4 regions of the Glutamicibacter soli genome follow, and region 1 is predicted to be linked to each of the others. Evidence: riboswitches for the same ligand, from Rfam matches in the RefSeq annotation. Region 1 holds a riboswitch; each other region holds the start of a gene.

Region 1 (4,202 bases):
CCCGGCCATCAATTTGGGCGGCATCCCGCCGTTCTCCGGCTTCCTGGGCAAGTTCGGGCTGCTGCATGCGGCCGCGCAGGATGCAGACGCGTTGACCTGGGCGGTCATCGCCGCCGGCCTGCTGACCAGCCTGCTGACCCTGCTGGCGATCATCCGCGTGTGGGCCCGCATGTTCTGGCGCCGCGCGGCGGACGCCGAGATCCCCAACCCGGACCTGGTGGACGAGGCGGCGAAGGTCGCGGACCAGACCGCCGCCGGCGGCGCCCAGGCGCCGCACCTGGGCCTGAAGCTGGCCCGCGAACTCGAATCCGAGACGCTGCCCTGGGGCATGCGCTACGCCACCGGCTCGCTGGTGGTGGCGGGCATCGCGCTGACGGTGTTCGCCGGGCCGATCTTCGAGTTCTGCCAGCGAGTGGCGGCGCAGCTGATCGCCCACGAACCGTACATCAACGCCATCCTGAGTTACTGAGCGGAGGGACAACATGCCGAATAAGAACCTGGCCCCGCGCGACCAGCGCATCGACGACGCGCTGGACACCGCCGGCGTCCGCCACCGCGCCACGCTCAAGCAGGAGTGGCCGCTGCTGCTCCTGCTGGTTTTCGTCTGGGGAGCGCTCTGGCAGGACTTCTCCCCGGGCAACCTGATCTTTGGCGCCGTCATCGCGCTGGTCATCGTGAACCTGTTCCCGCTGCCGCCGGTGGTGCTCTCCGGGCGGCTGAACCTCTGGTACTGCGTCAAGCTGTTCGGATGGTTCCTGGGCCAGGTCGTCGCCGCCAGCGTGCACGTCGCCTGGCTGGCGGTGGTGCGCGGGAAGAAGACGCGCAGCTCGGTGATCGCGGTGCCGCTGCGCACCGACTCGGACCTGATCGTGATGACCGTGGGCCATGTGCTGACGCTGATTCCCGGGTCCTTCGTGCTCGACGTGGACCGCAGCTCCTCGACCCTGTATCTGCACTACATCGACGTCGACTCGGCCCAGGAGGTCGCGAAGGCGCGGGAGAACATCCGCGACATCGAACGCCGCCTGATCATGGCCATCGGCAGCCAGGACGAGTACGAAGCCATCAAGAACGAATGCAGCCCCCGCGTGAGAAGGACAAAGGAGAAGCCATGATCGAAGTTGTCGTCTGGATCTGCGGCAGCCTGCTCGGGCTGGGCGCCATCGCCTGCCTGGTCCGTGTGGCGAAAGGCCCCTCGATCCTCGACCGGGTGCTGGCCCTGGATGTCATGCTGCTGATCATCTCCGCGGCCCTGTGCCTGGAGATGGCGTTGAACAGGCATACCGACTACGTGCTGTTCGTGGTCGCCGCCTGCACCATCGGGTTCATCGGCTCGGTGACCGTCTCGCGCTATGTCTCGGATCAGAGGAACGCGTAATGGACCTTTTCCTCGACATCCTCGTCGCCGTGCTGCTGATTCTGGGCTGCCTGATGTCCCTGATTGCCGGCATCGGCCTGCTGACCTTTCCCGACATGCTCACCCGCATGCATGCGGCCACCAAACCCCAGGTGCTGGGCTTCCTGCTGATCTTCGCCGGACTGGCCATCCACCTGCGCAGCTGGACCGTCATCCCGGTCCTCGTCCTTGCCTGGGCGATGCAGCTGCTGACCGCCCCGGTGTCTGCGCACATGATCGGCCGCGCCGGCTACCGCACCAAGCACGCGGCCAAGGAGACCCTGTACTCCGACGAGCTGCGCCAGGTCGTGGAGAAGGTGACCTCCGCCCCGCACACCGGGACCGTGCCGGAAATTGATCCGCAGGAGACCGGGCCGGACGCGAAATAACTTCAACCAACAGCAGCGGGCCATTCCCTGAGCAGGCAATGCCCCGCTGCTGTTGCGCTGGAGTGCTACTTGGTGAACTTGGCGATGGCCTTGGTGGTGCCGCGATCAGCCAGCACTTGGATGACCGCTGCGACCACGGCGGAGAACACGGCGAAGCCCAGCGCCTGGCGCATGGAAGCCTCGGCGGCTTCCTCGCTGCCCTTGCGCGGGGCGGTGTTGCCGGTGAAACCCTTCCAGACCTGATCGACCAGCTTGCTGCCGAGGAAGCCCGCACCCAGGGAAATGCCGGTTGCGATGAGCTTTTGTACTGCGTTCATGTGGACCTCACGTTCAACGTTGTGACTTATCGTTCCGTTGCCAGCTTACCTGCGGTATGGTGGGTGGGCAGTAATTATTCCGACAGGGGAGCGTCAAGCCGTTCGCGGCGAAAGGCGCTGAGAGTGCGATAGATCGCAGACCCTCGAACCTGCTCCGGTTAGTACCGGCGAAGGAAGTCGAGCATCTCGGATGCGGACCGGCGCTGGACAGCGCCCCGATTCCGTTCATCCCCCCTCCTGATCAAGGAGGACACCTCATGAGCACAACCCGCACGACGCAGCGCAGCACCTGGCGCGTAGTCGATATCGTCATCGCCTCGGTCATCGCCGTCGCTTCCGGCGTGGTCTTCTGGGCCTGGTCCGCGAGCTACGGCCTGTTCTCGCTGGCCTTCACCGCCTTCCCACCCGGCACTGCCCTGCTTACCGGCCTGTGGCTGTTCCCGGCGGTGCTCGGCGCGCTGATCATCCGCAAGCCCGGCGCCGCACTGTTCTGCGAGGTGCTGGCCGCCGTGGTCGAGGCGCTGCTGGGCACGCACTGGGGCATGCCGGTGCTGATTTCCGGCCTGGTCCAGGGGCTGGGCGCCGAGCTGGTGTTCGCGCTGTTCCGCTACCGCCGCTGGAACCTGCCGGTGGCGTTGCTTGCAGGCCTGGGCTCGGGCCTGTTTGCCGGCCTCAGCGAAGCCTACGTCGTGGGCAGCGTGGCCGAATACACCGAGTCCATGAAGCTGTTCCACGTGGGAGCCACCGCCGTGTCTGGCCTGGTGGTCGCCGGCCTGCTGTCCTGGTGGATTACCCGGGCGCTGGCCCGCACCGGCGCGCTGAGCAACCTCGCCAGCCGCCGCGCGCACCTGGAACCGGCGCTTGCGGTGCGCAAATGAGCGCCGCCGCCATCGGGCGTACGGCCCCGCTGACCCGGCAGGGTGTGGAGATCAGCGCGCGCGGCTTCACCTGGCAGCATGCCGAGCGCGACCGCCCGGCCATCGCCGGACTTGACGTGCAGATCCCTGCAGGTCAGAAGGTGCTCCTGCTGGGCCCGTCGGGGGCCGGCAAATCCACCTTCTTGCATGCGCTGGCCGGCGTGCTCGAAGTCGACCAGGACGCCGGTCCCACCGGCGAGCTGCTGGTCGGCGGGCAGGATGCGTTCGCGCGCAGCTTCCCGGTGGGCCTGATGCAGCAGGATCCGGAAACCCAGGTGGTGCAGAGCCGGGTGGGTGACGACGTCGCCTTCGGCGCCGAGAACCTGGGTGTCGACCCGCAGGAGATCCGCGAGCGGATCCCGCAGGCGCTTGACGCCGTGGGGCTCGGCGCACTGGGCTACGAACATCGCACGCAGGAACTGTCCGGCGGGCAGAAGCAGCGCCTGGCCCTGGCCGGGATCCTGGCCATGCGCCCCGGGCTGATGCTGCTTGACGAGCCGACCGCGAATATCGACCCGGGCAGCATCCCGCCGTTGCGCGATGCAGTGATCGGCGCCGTGGAGTCCACCGGGGCGACGCTGATCGTGGTGGAGCACCGGCTGGAGGCGTGGGCCCGGCAGGTGGATCGGGTGCTGGTGCTGGCCCCCGGCGGGGGGATCGCCCACGACCTGCACCCCGAGGCGCTGGCCGGGGACGCGGCGGTGCGCGCCGAATTGGCGCAGGCAGGGGTCTGGATTCCGGGCTATGTTCCGCAGACCTCACCGGCGCCGAGGGCCGGCGGCGCCCCGATGCTGCACGCCGAGGAGCTGGTTTGCGCGCGGGGCGAGCATGCTGTGCGCACCGCCCCGGCCAGCTTCGAGGTCACCGGCGGCAGGGCCCTGGTGATCCGCGGGGAGAACGGGGCAGGGAAGTCCACGCTGGCACTGACCCTGGGCGGGCTGCTGCAACCTGTGTCAGGCCAGTTCGCCGCCAGCCCCCAGCTGGCCGACGGGTTGCCGCCCTCGCCGTTCAGCTGGAAGGCCGGAGCGCTGGTCGCCCGCATCGGCTCGGTGTTCCAGGAACCCGAGCACCAGTTCGTCACCCAGTCCGTGCGCGAGGAGCTGGCTTTCGCGCCGCTGCGCGCCAGGCACGGCGCGGCCGAGGAGCAGAAGTACGATCCGCGGCAGGTCGAGGCCCGGGTGCA
Region 2 (4,202 bases), 1.3 Mb from region 1:
GCGGAGGGAAGTTCGGGCACCGGTGCATCCAGCTCCCAGGCGCTGGTGTCCTGCTGCACGAATAACGCCAGCTGGGCCAGTGCCTGCTCGACGGGCAGCAGGTCGTTGAGCCGGCGCTGCTTGTCCTTGGCCTCCTCCAGCGTGCGGCCCACGTAGGCGACCAGCCCCGGCATGATGGCCAGGGCCTGCGGATCGCGCCCGGCCGCGGCGGCCTGGGACCGCACGTCCTGTGCGTAGTCCAGCGCCATCTGCCGGTCGGCGGCCACCGCGTAGATCGCCTCGGCATGGGCCGCCGCGAGCTCGCGCCCCTGGGCGGAGGCCCCTGCCTGGAACAGCACCGGGGAGCCTTGCGGCCCGTCGGGGATATTCAGCGGCCCGCGCACACCGAAGTGCTCGCCCGCGTGGTCGATGGCCGACAGCTGCCGCGGGTCGGTGAACACGCCTGCGCGGTCGGCCCGCACCGCCGCTGAGGGGTAGGATCCGAACAGCCCCCGCAGCACCGTGATGAACTCGTCGGCGCGGCCGTAGCGGTAGGCATGGTCGCCCAGGGTTTCGCGCCCGTGGTTCTGCGCCTCGGTATCCCACATGCTGGTGACCACATTGGCGCCGGCCCGGCCGCCGGAGAGCCGGTCCAGGCTGGCCAGCATGCGCGCGGCGTGGAACGGGGTGTAGAAGCTGGAGGACACCGTGCAGACCAGACCGATCCGGCTGGTCTTCTGGCTCAGCGCGGACAGCAGCGTAAACGGTTCGAAGAACCAAGTAGGACCTGCCGCCGCGGCCTCCGGGGAGACGGCTTGGCCGTCGGCCAGGAACACCGCGTCCAGCAGGCCGCGTTCGGCCAGCTGCGCCAATTCGACGTAGTACGCGGTCTCGCCCAGCCGCTCGGCCGGGGAATCCGGCGCCCGCCAGGCCGCCTGGTGGTGCCCCGCGCCGTAGATGAACAGGTTGAACCGGGCCTGCTTCCTCGATGCGCTCATCCCTTGACCAGGCCGCCGTCGACGATCAGGTTCTGTCCGGTCACCCCGCGCGAGAGCGGCGAGGCGAAGAACAGCACCGCGTCGGCGAGCTCGGCCGGCGAGGTCACCCGGCGCAGCGGGGTGCCGGAGGCGATCAGGTCGAAGACCTCTTCAGGAGTGGCGGCCGAGGCATCCGTGGTGCGCAGCAGGCCCCCGGAAACCATGTTGACGTTGATGCCTTCCGGGCCCAGGTCATCCGCGAAGGTGCGGGTCAGCGAGAGCAGCGCCGCCTTGGTCGCGGTGTAGTCGTGGTACGGGACCACTGGGTGCTGGAACAGGTTGGTGCCGATGTTGACGATGCGTCCGAAGCCCGCCTGGCGCATGCCCGGCAGCACTGCCTGGATCGCGGCGACAGGTGCGAGCACGGAACCGGCGAACTGGGCAGTGAGCTCTTCGGCGGACAGCTCGTCTGCCTTGGAACGGGCATCTGCGTTGAAGGAGAAATCCACCAGCGCGTTGTTGACCAAGGTGGTGATCGGGCGGCCGAAGTGCTCGGCCGCGGCGGCGGCCAGGTCCTTCAGCCCGGCGGCGTCGCGCACGTCGGCCTGCAATGCCAGCGCCTGTCCGGGGAATGCGGCGGCAAGTTCCTCGGCCGCCTGCGACGAGCTGCGGTAGTTGACGACGACCTTCGCCCCGGCGTCCAGAAAAGCGGCGCTGATGGCCGCGCCCAGCCCGCGGGCGCCGCCGGTGACCAGCACCAGTTGTTCCTTGAGCGGCAGTGCGGTGGTGGTGGATGCTGCGGTGTCGGTTGCTGCGTGTGCGTTCATGGTGCTCGAACTCCTTGAAGATGTGTCAAGGCGAACGGGACCCCGGCGTAGATGCGTGGCATCGAGGTATCCAGGACATTCCCTTCGCCAGTGCTAACTGGATCAGGTTCGACGGGTTTTATCTCAGCCGCATGGCGGCACCCCGTGTCACTACGTCCCATTAGTACCACAAGCCGTCCGGGACGGCCGAACACGTGTCTTCGCCGGGTGTTTCCGGAGCTACTGGATGACCTGGACTTCAAAACCCGCCGGAGCCGAGAGCTCCGGGATCAGCTCGATGACCAGATTCTCGATATTTTTCTCGTCAAGTTCGAATTCCACGACATTCGGATCTGTCGAGCACTGGACAATTTTTTGCTTCAGGGCGCTCTGCCCATCCCTGACGCGTAGGTCGATCTGGCCCACGCCTGAACAACTGAACTTGATCAAATAGGGACCCGGTAAGCCATCTGTTTCCAAGGAGAGTTCTTCCGGCGCAAGGGTTCCGCCTTGCTGGTACAGAAAGCGTGCGGCGTTCCATGCAACCAACCCTTGATATCCGCGCTGCTCGATTTCGCCCTGCCAGAATCCTATGCCGTCCATAGCGGTAGGGTCTGAGGATATTCCGACCATCGCCAGATACATCAGCGGCGGGTAGTGCAGTGCAACTTCTTGGCGGTGGGCGATCTCCTCAGGCGACGATTCCTCGACGGGTTGCTGGAATTGGAGGGTGTTTGACTGTTGCCTGGGCGATTCGCGATCTAGCGGGCCGAGCTGGGACACCGGAGTTGTGCAGGACGTGAGCGCAAGAATTACAGCTCCGAGCAGAGGCAGCATTTTCTTCATTCGCTCACTTGCCATCATTTTGGTACAGGTTGAGTTCGTAGGATCCGATGGTTTCGGGATCACCGGAAACCAAAATGCTGTAGCTCTCGGCGGATGGACCGATTTCAAACTCGCCGTGGGTGGTTGCTGCGGGGACCTCGCAGGTCAATGGGATCTCGACCGATGGCTCCATGCCAATTTCCGGAAAATCTACGTTGATGAAAACCTGCACGGCCGCGCGCCCAACACCCCAGCAACCAAATTCAACCTTGTAATCACCCGCTTCTTCCGCGGTGCCGCTCATGGATGTCGAATCGTTGATAACCTCTTGCTCGCCATTTTCGCCTATAAAGGTCGTGGATCGGAAAAATCCCGAAAGTCCCATGGCAAATTCGTCCCCATCATCACGCGTATCAAGGTCGCCGAAGATCGGGGTAGCTCGCAGAACCTGTGTTTGCAGCTCTGAGAAAATCGGAACACCTTCTTGGTAATACTTCGCGTAGGGATCGTCACCGTGTTGTTCCGCTTCCCAGGCCGAGTCATACCCGCCGAGATCTTGCTGTTCCACGGGTTTAAGCTTGGATACGGGTGTCGTACAGGCACTGAGCAGCAGTACGCCGGCCAGCAGTGGATACAGAAACTTCTTCACAGCAACATCCCGATGGTCATTCAAATCAGCATCATGCTGACCATATTTCGCCTACCGAAAGAAAACAATACTTGTCACAGCGGATTATGGCGGCAAAATGGTAACTTTTTCAATTCAGCCTGCCAACTTCCGAGAAGAGAATCACAGCAAGACACCTGGAGCGAATCAGAGTTTCGTCGGTGCAGGCACATAGAGTCGAATGCTGGGACCGCGGATTGCAGTCCCGCCGCATATTCAAGGAGAAGTACCACCGCATGCGACTGCTGCGCCGCACCCTGTCCCTAGTTCTCGTCGCATCCACCCTCGGACTGGTTTCCTGCTCATCGCTGGCTTCCACGGATTTCACCGGGACAAACGGCGCCCAGGCCGCGACCCCGACAGCCGATCAGCAGGCGACGTATGCCACGTCCCTGAACCAATTGGAAGACATCGCCATCAAGGGTCGCGCACCGAAGACCGGCTACTCTCGCGAGCAATTCAGCAACGGATGGAAAGATACCGACAACAACGGCTGCGATGCGCGCAACGATATCCTCGCTCGCGATCTGGACAATGTTGAATACAAACCGGCCCGGGTCGACTGCGTGGTATTGAGCGGAACTTTCCATGACCCCTACACGGGCAAGACGATCAATTTCGAGCGCGGCCAAACCACAAGTTCCGCCGTACAGATCGACCATGTCGTCGCGCTGTCGGACGCCTGGCAGAAGGGCGCCCAGAAATGGAGCAAGGATGAGCGCCTCCAGTTCGCCAACGATCCGTTGAATCTCCTCGCCTCGGACGGACCCACAAACGCCGCCAAGGGCGACAAGGACGCGGCAACATGGCTGCCACCCAACAAGGACTTCCGCTGCGAATACGTGTCGCGGCAGACCCAGGTCAAGGCCAAGTACGGTGCATGGATGACACAAGCCGAGCATGATTCCATCAAGAAGATCCTGACCTCCTGCATATAGCAGAAGCCCT
Region 3 (4,202 bases), 340 kb from region 1:
GCCGGGGCACCGAGTCGACCTTGCGCGCCCCGACGTCCGACTGGCGGTGCATGATCTGGCGCTGCAGGTTGGACAGCTCCACGGTGTCGTCGTCCATGACCGCCAGCGTGCCCACCCCGGCGGCGATCAGGTAGCTGGAGATCGGGCTGCCCAGTCCCCCGGCGCCGATGACCAGCACGCGCGCGGCGGCGATGCGGCGCTGGCCTTCCTCCCCGACCCCGGGCAGGGTCAGGTGCCGGGAATAGCGGGCCAGCTGGGCAGGGTCCAGCGCGGTGCGCGGTGCGACCAGCGGTGCGCGGCCGCTCACGAGAAGTCCCCGATCAGCGCCTGCATCATTCCCTCGCCCGGGGAGGAGGCCAGCGCGGTGTCGCGCACCGGGATGCGCCCCGCCAGCCGGGCGGCGCGTCCGGCGCGCACGGCGTCGCGCATCGCGGCGGCCATCAGCGGGGCGTTGTGGGCGCGGGTCACGGCGCTGGCCAGCAGCACCGCGTCGCAGCCCAGCTCCATCGCCTTCGCGGCGTCGGAAGCGGTACCCACCCCGGCATCCAGGATCACCGGGACGGTGGCGCGGGAGACGATGGTGGCGATGTTGTGCGGGTTCAGGATGCCCAGCCCGGAGCCGATGGGCGCCCCGGCCGGCATGACCGCCGCGACCCCGGCGTCCTGCAGCCGGGCGGCCAGCGCAGGGTCGTCGTTGGTGTAGGCGAAGACCTCGAAGCCGTCGGCGACCAGCTGCTCGGCGGCGGCGAACAGCTCCAGCGGGTCGGGCAGCAGGGTGTGCTCGTCGGCGATCACCTCCAGCTTCACCCAGTTCGTTTCCAGCGCCTCGCGCGCCAGGTGGGCGGTGAGGATCGCGTCGCGGGCGGTGAAGCAGCCAGCGGTATTCGGCAGCGCGGCGATGCCGTGGCGCTGCAGCAGCTCGTACACGCTGGCCGAGCCGCCGGCCGAGTAGTGCCGGATGGACACCGTGGTCAATTCGGTGCCGGAGAGCGCGAGCGCCTGCTCCAGGGTGCTCAGCGAGGTGGCCCCGCCGGTGCCCAGGATCAGCCGGGAGCCGAAGCTGCGCCCTGCCACCTCGAAGGCGTCGTTGACGGCATCCAGCTCGGTGAGGTCCGCGGCGGCGGTGGTTTCAGTGGTGTTCTGCGTGCTGCGCTGCATTGGTTCAGCCTCCCTGGGCGGCGGTGACGAGTTCGACGGTGTGGCCGGCGGCCAATTCCCGCTGCGCCCAAGCGCTGCGCGGGACCACCGCGCCGTTCACGGCGACGGCCAGGCCCAGCTTGGTGCCGTCGGCGGCCTGGCCCTGTTCGTCAAGTTCGCGGCCCAAGTGCGAAGAGACCAGATCGCGCAGGGTGGAACCCTGCTGGATCGTGGTGGGGGTTGAGTTCAGCGTGATGTCGATGGTCATGGGTGCAGCTCCATTCGGGTCGGTGCAAGTCGTGAAGGATCGGTTCGGGACGGTTCAGCTCGGGAAAGTCCTGCCGGGTCCGGCGCACTCCCGCCGCTGAAGCGCGCGGGGTCCACGGCCCGGGCGTGCTCTGCGTGCGGCGGCTGGCTCAGGACCAGGTCCGCGGTCAGCGAGGAGCCGAAGGGGGTGAGCAGCACCCCGTGGCGGGAATAGCCGGTGGAGAGCACCATTCCGTCATCCAGCCGCCCTATCAGCGGCCGGTCGTCGGGGGTGCCGGGCCTGGCGCGGGCGATGACCTCGTTCAGCGAGCAGTCGACGATCCCGGGCACCAGGCGGCGGGCGTTGTCCAGCAGCTTGTGCATCTGCCCGATGTTGACCGCCTCGTTGCCGTCCTCGCGGCTGCTGGCGCCCAGCACCAGCGAGCCGTCCGCGCGCGGCACCAGGTAGACCGGGTCGCGGCGCACGATCCCGCGCACCGTGTGCGTGAGCAGCCGCGGGCCCGCAGGGCCCTGCAGCCGGAAGATGTCCCCGTAGACCGGGCGCAGCGGAAGTTCCGGTGTCCCGGCCACGGTGCCCAGGCCCGCGGCGAGCACCACCTGGTCCGCCTCGATGATCCGGCCGCTGCCGGTACGCACCGCGTGGGTGGTCCCGGCACGCTGCAGCAGCTCGACGGCCGGTTCGCGGACCAGCTGGGCGTCCAGGTGCCCGGCCAGGATCGCCACCACGGAGCGCGGGTCGATCTGGTGGTCCCCGGCGCAGCGCACCGCGCCGGCGATGTTGCTGGCCAGCGCCGGTTCCAGCCGGCGGGCGGCGCTGGGCAGCAGGGTCTGTGCGCTGAAGCCCAGGGAGGCCTGCAGCTGCACCAGTTCGTGCAGGGCATCGCGGTCGGCCGGTTCGGCGGCGACCACCAGGGTTGCGTTCTGCAGGTAGTCCGGGCGCCGGCCGGTGGCCTGCTCGATGCGCTGCACGAAGTCCGGGTAGGCCTGGTTGGAGGCGCCGAGCAGCTCGTGCAGGATTCCGTGGCCCCAGGTGGTTTCGGCGGCTGGGGCGAGCATGCCGGCCGCGGCGCGGCTGGCCCCCTGCCCGGGATCCGGGTCGATGACGGTGACCTCGCAGCCGCGCGAACGCAGTTCGAAGGCGGTGGACAGGCCGATGATCCCGGCCCCGATGATGGCAACGTGCAACGACGGCACTTCCTTCCTACGGCGGCATGACCCGCATCAGGTGTAGCGGTCGGCTCGGTGCCCTCTCAGCCTGGTCGGTTCAGGCTCCCGCGGAGTTGAAGCGATTATAGGCATGAGCTGCACCACAAATGCCAACTCTGCGCCGCGGGCGCGTCATCTTCGCGCGCGGCGCAGCCGGTCCGGGAGTCCCGGGCGCGCCTCGTTCCAAGGTGCCGGATGGGTAAATCCTCAAAGATCCATGAGTTCGTTTGCCCGCGCCCCGGCTCGTACGGAAGCGTTGCGTGAAGTTGCCCGGAACCGGGCGGCACCGCAACCGGAAGGAGAATACAGTGCTGACACTGACCGATCAGGCCGATGCGATCGTGACCTCGCTGGTCACCAACCAGACGGAGGACAACGAGGCGGGGCTCCGCATCCAGCCCGCCGACGAGACCGAAAGCCAGCAGACCGCGCGTTTCGCCGTGCGGGTCGTCGACGGCCCGCAGCCGGCGGACCAGGTGATCCAGGGCGAGGGCAGTCCCGTCTTCCTCGACGAGCTGGTCACCGACGCCCTGGATGACAAGGTGCTCGACGCGAACGTGGATGCCGAGGGAACCATCACCTTCCAGGTCCTGGCCCAGCGTTAGGCTTCCGCCGTCCGCGCTCGGGGCACGCTCCCCTGCGCGGCGGCGCACGCGCAACTGCCCGGGCAGCGCTCGTGCGGATTCGGTCTTCCCGAATCCGCCCCACGAGCCGCTGCACCGGGCAGTTGCATGTTGACTATGTTGTGATGCGGCGTTGTGATGCGCCGGCTCCCTGCCGGCTTCCCGCCGCGGCCGGAGGTTCGCTAGTCAGCGATCTCGCTGGTGACCTTGGCCCCCAGCTCGACGGTGCGCGAGACCGTGCAGTACTTGTCGTGGGAGAGCTTCACGATGCGCTCGACCATGCCGGCGGCCTTGCGGCCCTCGTCGGTGTCCGGGAACTTCAGGTCGAAGGACATCTTGATGTCCTCCATGCGTCCGGCGCCCTCCTCGCTCAGCTTGTAGCCGCTGGCGGCCACCTCGAACTTCTCCGGCTCGCTGCGGCGCGTGGTGGCCACGTCGACGTCGATGGCCGAGCAGCCGGCGATGGCCGCCAGCAGCAGCTCCACCGGGGTCAGCAGCCCTTCGCCCTGGCCGAATTCCAGGCTGGCACCGGTTTCGCCGCTGGTCGCCCGGTACCTTTTGGACTCTACTCGTTCGACTTTGACTTCACGCAGTTCACGGGTGTTTTCGCTCATGGATCTATCGTGACACGTCCGGGGCCGAAAGCCGGACATGGCGCAGCTGGATCCGGGCCAGCTGGTCGGTGTGCTCGGCTTCCTTTTCGATCTGGAACCCGTGGTCGAGAAAAAACGAGAGGGTGCTCGCGTTCTGCCCATTGATCAGGATGCAGGCCGCCGGGCACAGCGCGAGGATGTCATTCAGCAGCGCGCTGCCCACGCCGTGGTGGCGGTCGTGGTGGCGTACCCACAAGAGCTCGATCTGTGTTTCGCTCCAGGCGGCGAAGCCGATGATCTCCTTGCCCAGCTGGGCGATCCGCACCGAGACGCGCTGGGAGTAGACCGCTTCAAGAGCGTTGGCAACGGCGTCCAC
Region 4 (4,202 bases), 1.1 Mb from region 1:
CCCGGCGGCGGAGACCAGCGCATCGGGGCACTGCGCCCCGGCCAGGTGCCCGCCCTTGGCCAGCACCAGCACGTCGTGGGCGGAGGCCAGACGCCGGGCCTGCTCCAGCACGAGCTCCCAGTCCTGCGCGGCGGCTTCGCCGAGCAGCGCGCCGAGCTCGGCGGTGTTCGGGGTGATCACGGTGGCGCGGGCCAGCAGCGGGTGCAGCGCGGCGGCGTCCTCCAGCAGGGCATCGCCGCTGGTGGCCACCATGACCGGGTCCAGCACCACCGGGGCGTTGACGGTATCCAGCCAGGCGGCGACAGCGCCGATGATCTCCTGGTTTGCCAGCATGCCGATCTTCACCGCGTCGATGCGCACATCCGCGCTGAGCGTTTCAAGCTGCGCGGTGACGAAATCCCCGTCGATGGCCTGCACTCCGCTGACCCCGCGGGTGTTCTGCGCGGTCAGCGCCGTGATCACTGCCATGCCGTAGCCGCCGTTGGCGGCAATGGCCTTCAGATCGGCCTGGATGCCGGCGCCGCCGGACGGGTCGGAGCCCGCGATGGAAAGGATGTTCACCTGGCCGCCTCCCAGGCGGAAACCAGCTGGGCGCTGGCGCTGCGCGGATCATCTGCCTGGCAGACCGGGCGCACCACGGCCATCCCGGCGCCGCCGCCGGCGCGGATGGCCGCGGCGTCATCGGCGGTCACCGCGCCGATGGCCACGCAGGGCAGCGCGGTCCAGCCGGTGCGTTCCGCGAAGCCGTCCAGGCCCAGCGGGGTGGGGTGGTCCTTCTTGGTCGGGGTGGCGCGCACCGCGCCAACACCCAGGTAGTCGATGAACTCGGCATCCAGGTTGGCCTGGGCGATCTGCTCCCGCGTGGAGGCGCTGAGCCCGATGATGCCCTCGCCGATCAGCTGGCGGGCCAGGGACACCGGCACGTCCTTCTGCCCGATGTGGATGCCGGCCACCGCGGCCCCGGCGGCGCGGGCCGCCAGGAATACGTCGATGCGGTCGTTGACCAGCAGCTGCGCCTTGCCCTCGGTCAGCTTTGCGGCCGCAAGCGTCAGCTCGAAGAACTCGCGGGCGCTTTCCTCCTTGGCGCGCAGCTGGATCCACTGGATCCCGCCGGCCACGGCTGCCTCGATCACCTCAAGGGTGCTATGCGGGCTGCAGCTGGCGGTGTTGGCCACCAGGTAGGCTCCGAGATCACGCATAGGTCTTTTCCTCACAGTTCAGGGTCTCAAGTGCGGCGGGCTCGACGGCCGCCAGGGAATCGAGGAAGGCCACGGCAAAACTGCCCGGCCCGGAGCTGGCGGCCAGCGCCTTTTCGGCGGCCAGGCCGTAGTAACCATGGGCCGCCACGGCGGCTTCGAACGGGTCCTCATGCACCGCGAGCATGCCCGCGCACACCGCACCCAGGGCGCAGCCTCCGCCGGTGATGCGGGTCAGGCCGATGCCGTTGGTGTGCACCAGCACGGTGCGCTGCGCGTCGATGATGGCGTCCGCCTCGCCGGAGATCGCGACCACCGAACCGTATTTCACTGCCAGCTCACGCCCGGCGGCGGTGGCTTCCTGCACGCTGTCCAGCGAATCCACACCTCGGCCGGAGGACTCCCAGCCGGCCAGCGCCATGATTTCCGAGGCGTTGCCGCGGATCAGCGTGGGGCGGCGGGCGACGATGCGCCGGGCGAATTCCGTGCGGACCGGCAACGCTCCGACGGCCACCGGATCCAGCACCCAGGGGGTGCCTGCGGCGCTCGCCGACTCGACGGCTTCTTCCATGGCGCGCAGCTGCTCGGTGGTGGGCGTGCCCAGGTTGACCAGCACGGCCGAGGCGGCCGCGGCGAACGGCCCGGCTTCCCCGGGCAGGTCAGTCATGGCCGGGGCCGCGCCGGAAGCCAGCAGTACATTGGCGGTGAAGTTGGTAACCACGGTGTTTGTCAGGCAGAACACCAAGGGGGATTGTTCCCGGTAATTGCGGGCAACAATAGGCAGAGTCATGCGACATCCCTCCGCTAGCTTGACCTAGTTCAGGTTCAACGGGTCTCATCTCAGTCGGCTTCTCCGACACCCCGTGTCACTGATCCCGAGGGTACGCAGATATCTGCGCAAGGACAAATCCTTAACGCCGTTGGAAGTCGGCCGGCCCATGCCGGCCGCTAGAGCCTCGGATCTTCGTAGCCCCTGCCGCGATCGATATTCTTCCGCGCTTCCCGAAGTGCCCTGGAGATTTCCGGGTCAGATCCTTCGAGGTCGTCGGCTCGTCGGTCGAGACTGCGCATGGCGCCTATGGCAAACGGCAGCGCGCAAAGTATGACCAAAACGCAGACGATCAAAATCGAAACCGGATCCACAGGTTATCCATTCCAAGCATTGCGGTGAGCTTAGGCTGAGCCTACAAAGAGGGGCGGACACCGTCAACCGAATCCCGGTTGCTCGGGAAATGATGCGGTGGTGACAGGGTTACCGAGCTATCGCGTCCTCCGCGCAACCAGCGCCTTGACCGTCGCCGCGTCCACCCCCAGCTCCGCGGCCAGTGCCCAGACCCTGTCCACTGCCTCGACCAGGTGCTCGTCCAGCGCTGGCTGCCCTGGCAGCTCATTGACCACGGTGCCCGCCCGGCGACGCGAGGAGATCAGTCCTTCGGCCTCCAGTTCCTTGTAGGCGCGGGCCACGGTGCCGGCGGCCACACCCAGATCGGCGGCCAGCGCGCGCACCGTGGGCAGCCTGCTCCCGGCGGCCAGTTCGCCCAGCGAAATCAGCGAAGCCACCTGGGCGCGGATCTGTTCATAGGGCGGCAGCGCCGAGTCCAGGTCAACGGTGATCTGGGCGCTCATCGGCGGCCCGCGTCACTGGTCTCCGGCCGCATCGAACCTTGCGGGCGCGGAAGCGCCAGCACCGCCGGCGCACAGAAGACCAGCAGGCCGAACAGGGAGAATTCGGCGAACAACTGGTATCCCATCATTGGCATGGCCACGAACGCGCCGGCGACTACGCGCAGCGAGCGGATTTCAAGCACCTGCCGATACCAGATTTCCACCTCTGCGCCCACCTGCCAAGGGATCGCCACGGAGCGGACGAGCAGGACGAATCCTGCATGCGCGGCGAGCAGTGCCGCGGCCAGCCCGGCAATGATCCACCGGTTCGGCGCGACAAATCCCCGCAGCGGATCCAGCGGAGGGAAGAGCAGGAAGTATAGGCTGGCCGCCATCAGGAGTCCGGCAACGACATAGGTCCACAGCGGCAGCCGTGCGGCGGGTTTGGGCATTCGCGCGGCCGCGCGGGTCTTGATCGCCATGTACGCCAGGTAGGCGGCGTTGACCAGCAGGTAGAACAGCGTCGCGCCCGCGAGGAGGGCCAGGATGGCGGTGGCGCGTTCGGCGGTCGGCATCTCCTGCGTCTCGGAGCTCGGCAGCATTGGCCATCCGACGGCGACCAGCAGGATGGCCGCCATGGCGCTCAGATACTGCACCGCGAACAGCTGCTCGCGCAGCCGGGTGAAGGCGCTGGAGACGGCCGGCCGCAGGGATTCGAAGTTCACCGGCGGGCGCCAGAAGAACATGACGACGGTGATGGCCAGGGCGATGTAGTTGGCGGTCTGGTCCCACCGGCCCGCGAGGTCGTTCATCCGTTCCCAGTACTCGATGCCTTCGCCACCCATGGATTTGTCGGCGTCATCGGAGATCCACCGTGCCTTGAAGTGCAGGGCTTCGCCGGCGAGGCCGGCCAGGAGCACCGTCACCGTGCGGTAGAGGCGATTGAGCCAGGTGATGCGCAGCAGCCGGTTGTCGTGCTCGCTGATGCCGTCCAGCGGCTTGCGCCGCAGGATGAGGATGGTGGCGGCGAAGGCGGCGACCAGCAGGAGGACCAGGCTCAGTGCCAGATAGGGCAGGACCTCTGCGGCCGAACGCAACCCGTCCTGGGCATCGGCGGTCATGTAGTAGCCGTCGCCGTCGTCCTCGATGACCTCCGGCGTGGGGGCGAAGCCCGTGACGTCGCGGACGCTGTAAATCGCCAGCATGCCGGCGGCGAAGGTTGCCGCCATGATTCCGACCAGGGACTTGGGCACCAGCCCGGACAAGGTCCGAGGCTGCAGCGAGGCCGTGCGCTTCGGCCGGAGCTTGTGGGGCCAGGTGAACTGCCCTGCGATGTAGATGAAGGCGACCCACAGCGCCGGGGTCGCGGCCGCCCCGATGGCCTCGGGAATGCGAAGCGGC

Evidence for each region. Region 1 has a riboswitch for thiamine pyrophosphate ahead of ACTX90_RS13430 (ECF transporter S component). Riboswitches for the same ligand answer to the same signal wherever they lie in the genome.
Region 2: another riboswitch for thiamine pyrophosphate. It lies ahead of ACTX90_RS01490 (3-oxoacyl-ACP reductase); the one in region 1 lies ahead of ACTX90_RS13430 (ECF transporter S component).
Region 3: another riboswitch for thiamine pyrophosphate. It lies ahead of thiO (glycine oxidase ThiO); the one in region 1 lies ahead of ACTX90_RS13430 (ECF transporter S component).
Region 4: another riboswitch for thiamine pyrophosphate. It lies ahead of thiM (hydroxyethylthiazole kinase); the one in region 1 lies ahead of ACTX90_RS13430 (ECF transporter S component).

The regions. Positions count from the first base shown of each region.
Region 1 covers NZ_CM125969.1:2,827,093-2,831,294, reverse strand. Annotated here, with positions in the region: gene ACTX90_RS13455 (Na+/H+ antiporter subunit D) at 1-469, shown strand, start outside; gene ACTX90_RS13450 (Na+/H+ antiporter subunit E) at 483-1,115, shown strand; gene ACTX90_RS13445 (MrpF/PhaF family protein) at 1,112-1,378, shown strand; gene mnhG (monovalent cation/H(+) antiporter subunit G) at 1,378-1,785, shown strand; gene ACTX90_RS13435 (DUF4235 domain-containing protein) at 1,851-2,102, opposite strand; TPP riboswitch at 2,177-2,295, shown strand; gene ACTX90_RS13430 (ECF transporter S component) at 2,360-2,980, shown strand; gene ACTX90_RS13425 (ATP-binding cassette domain-containing protein) at 2,977-4,202, shown strand, end outside.
Region 2 covers NZ_CM125969.1:295,921-300,122, reverse strand. Annotated here, with positions in the region: gene ACTX90_RS01495 (NtaA/DmoA family FMN-dependent monooxygenase) at 1-977, opposite strand, end outside; gene ACTX90_RS01490 (3-oxoacyl-ACP reductase) at 974-1,783, opposite strand; TPP riboswitch at 1,845-1,938, opposite strand; gene ACTX90_RS01485 (hypothetical protein) at 2,003-2,608, opposite strand; gene ACTX90_RS01480 (hypothetical protein) at 2,613-3,236, opposite strand; gene ACTX90_RS01475 (HNH endonuclease family protein) at 3,491-4,192, shown strand.
Region 3 covers NZ_CM125969.1:2,487,078-2,491,279, forward strand. Annotated here, with positions in the region: gene ACTX90_RS11705 (ThiF family adenylyltransferase) at 1-307, opposite strand, end outside; gene ACTX90_RS11710 (thiazole synthase) at 304-1,158, opposite strand; gene thiS (sulfur carrier protein ThiS) at 1,163-1,405, opposite strand; gene thiO (glycine oxidase ThiO) at 1,402-2,598, opposite strand; TPP riboswitch at 2,586-2,690, opposite strand; gene ACTX90_RS11725 (hypothetical protein) at 2,919-3,215, shown strand; gene ACTX90_RS11730 (OsmC family protein) at 3,416-3,847, opposite strand; gene ACTX90_RS11735 (GNAT family protein) at 3,852-4,202, opposite strand, start outside.
Region 4 covers NZ_CM125969.1:56,096-60,297, forward strand. Annotated here, with positions in the region: gene thiD (bifunctional hydroxymethylpyrimidine kinase/phosphomethylpyrimidine kinase) at 1-561, opposite strand, end outside; gene thiE (thiamine phosphate synthase) at 558-1,199, opposite strand; gene thiM (hydroxyethylthiazole kinase) at 1,192-1,986, opposite strand; TPP riboswitch at 1,976-2,070, opposite strand; gene ACTX90_RS00300 (GntR family transcriptional regulator) at 2,457-2,822, opposite strand; gene ACTX90_RS00305 (hypothetical protein) at 2,819-4,202, opposite strand, start outside.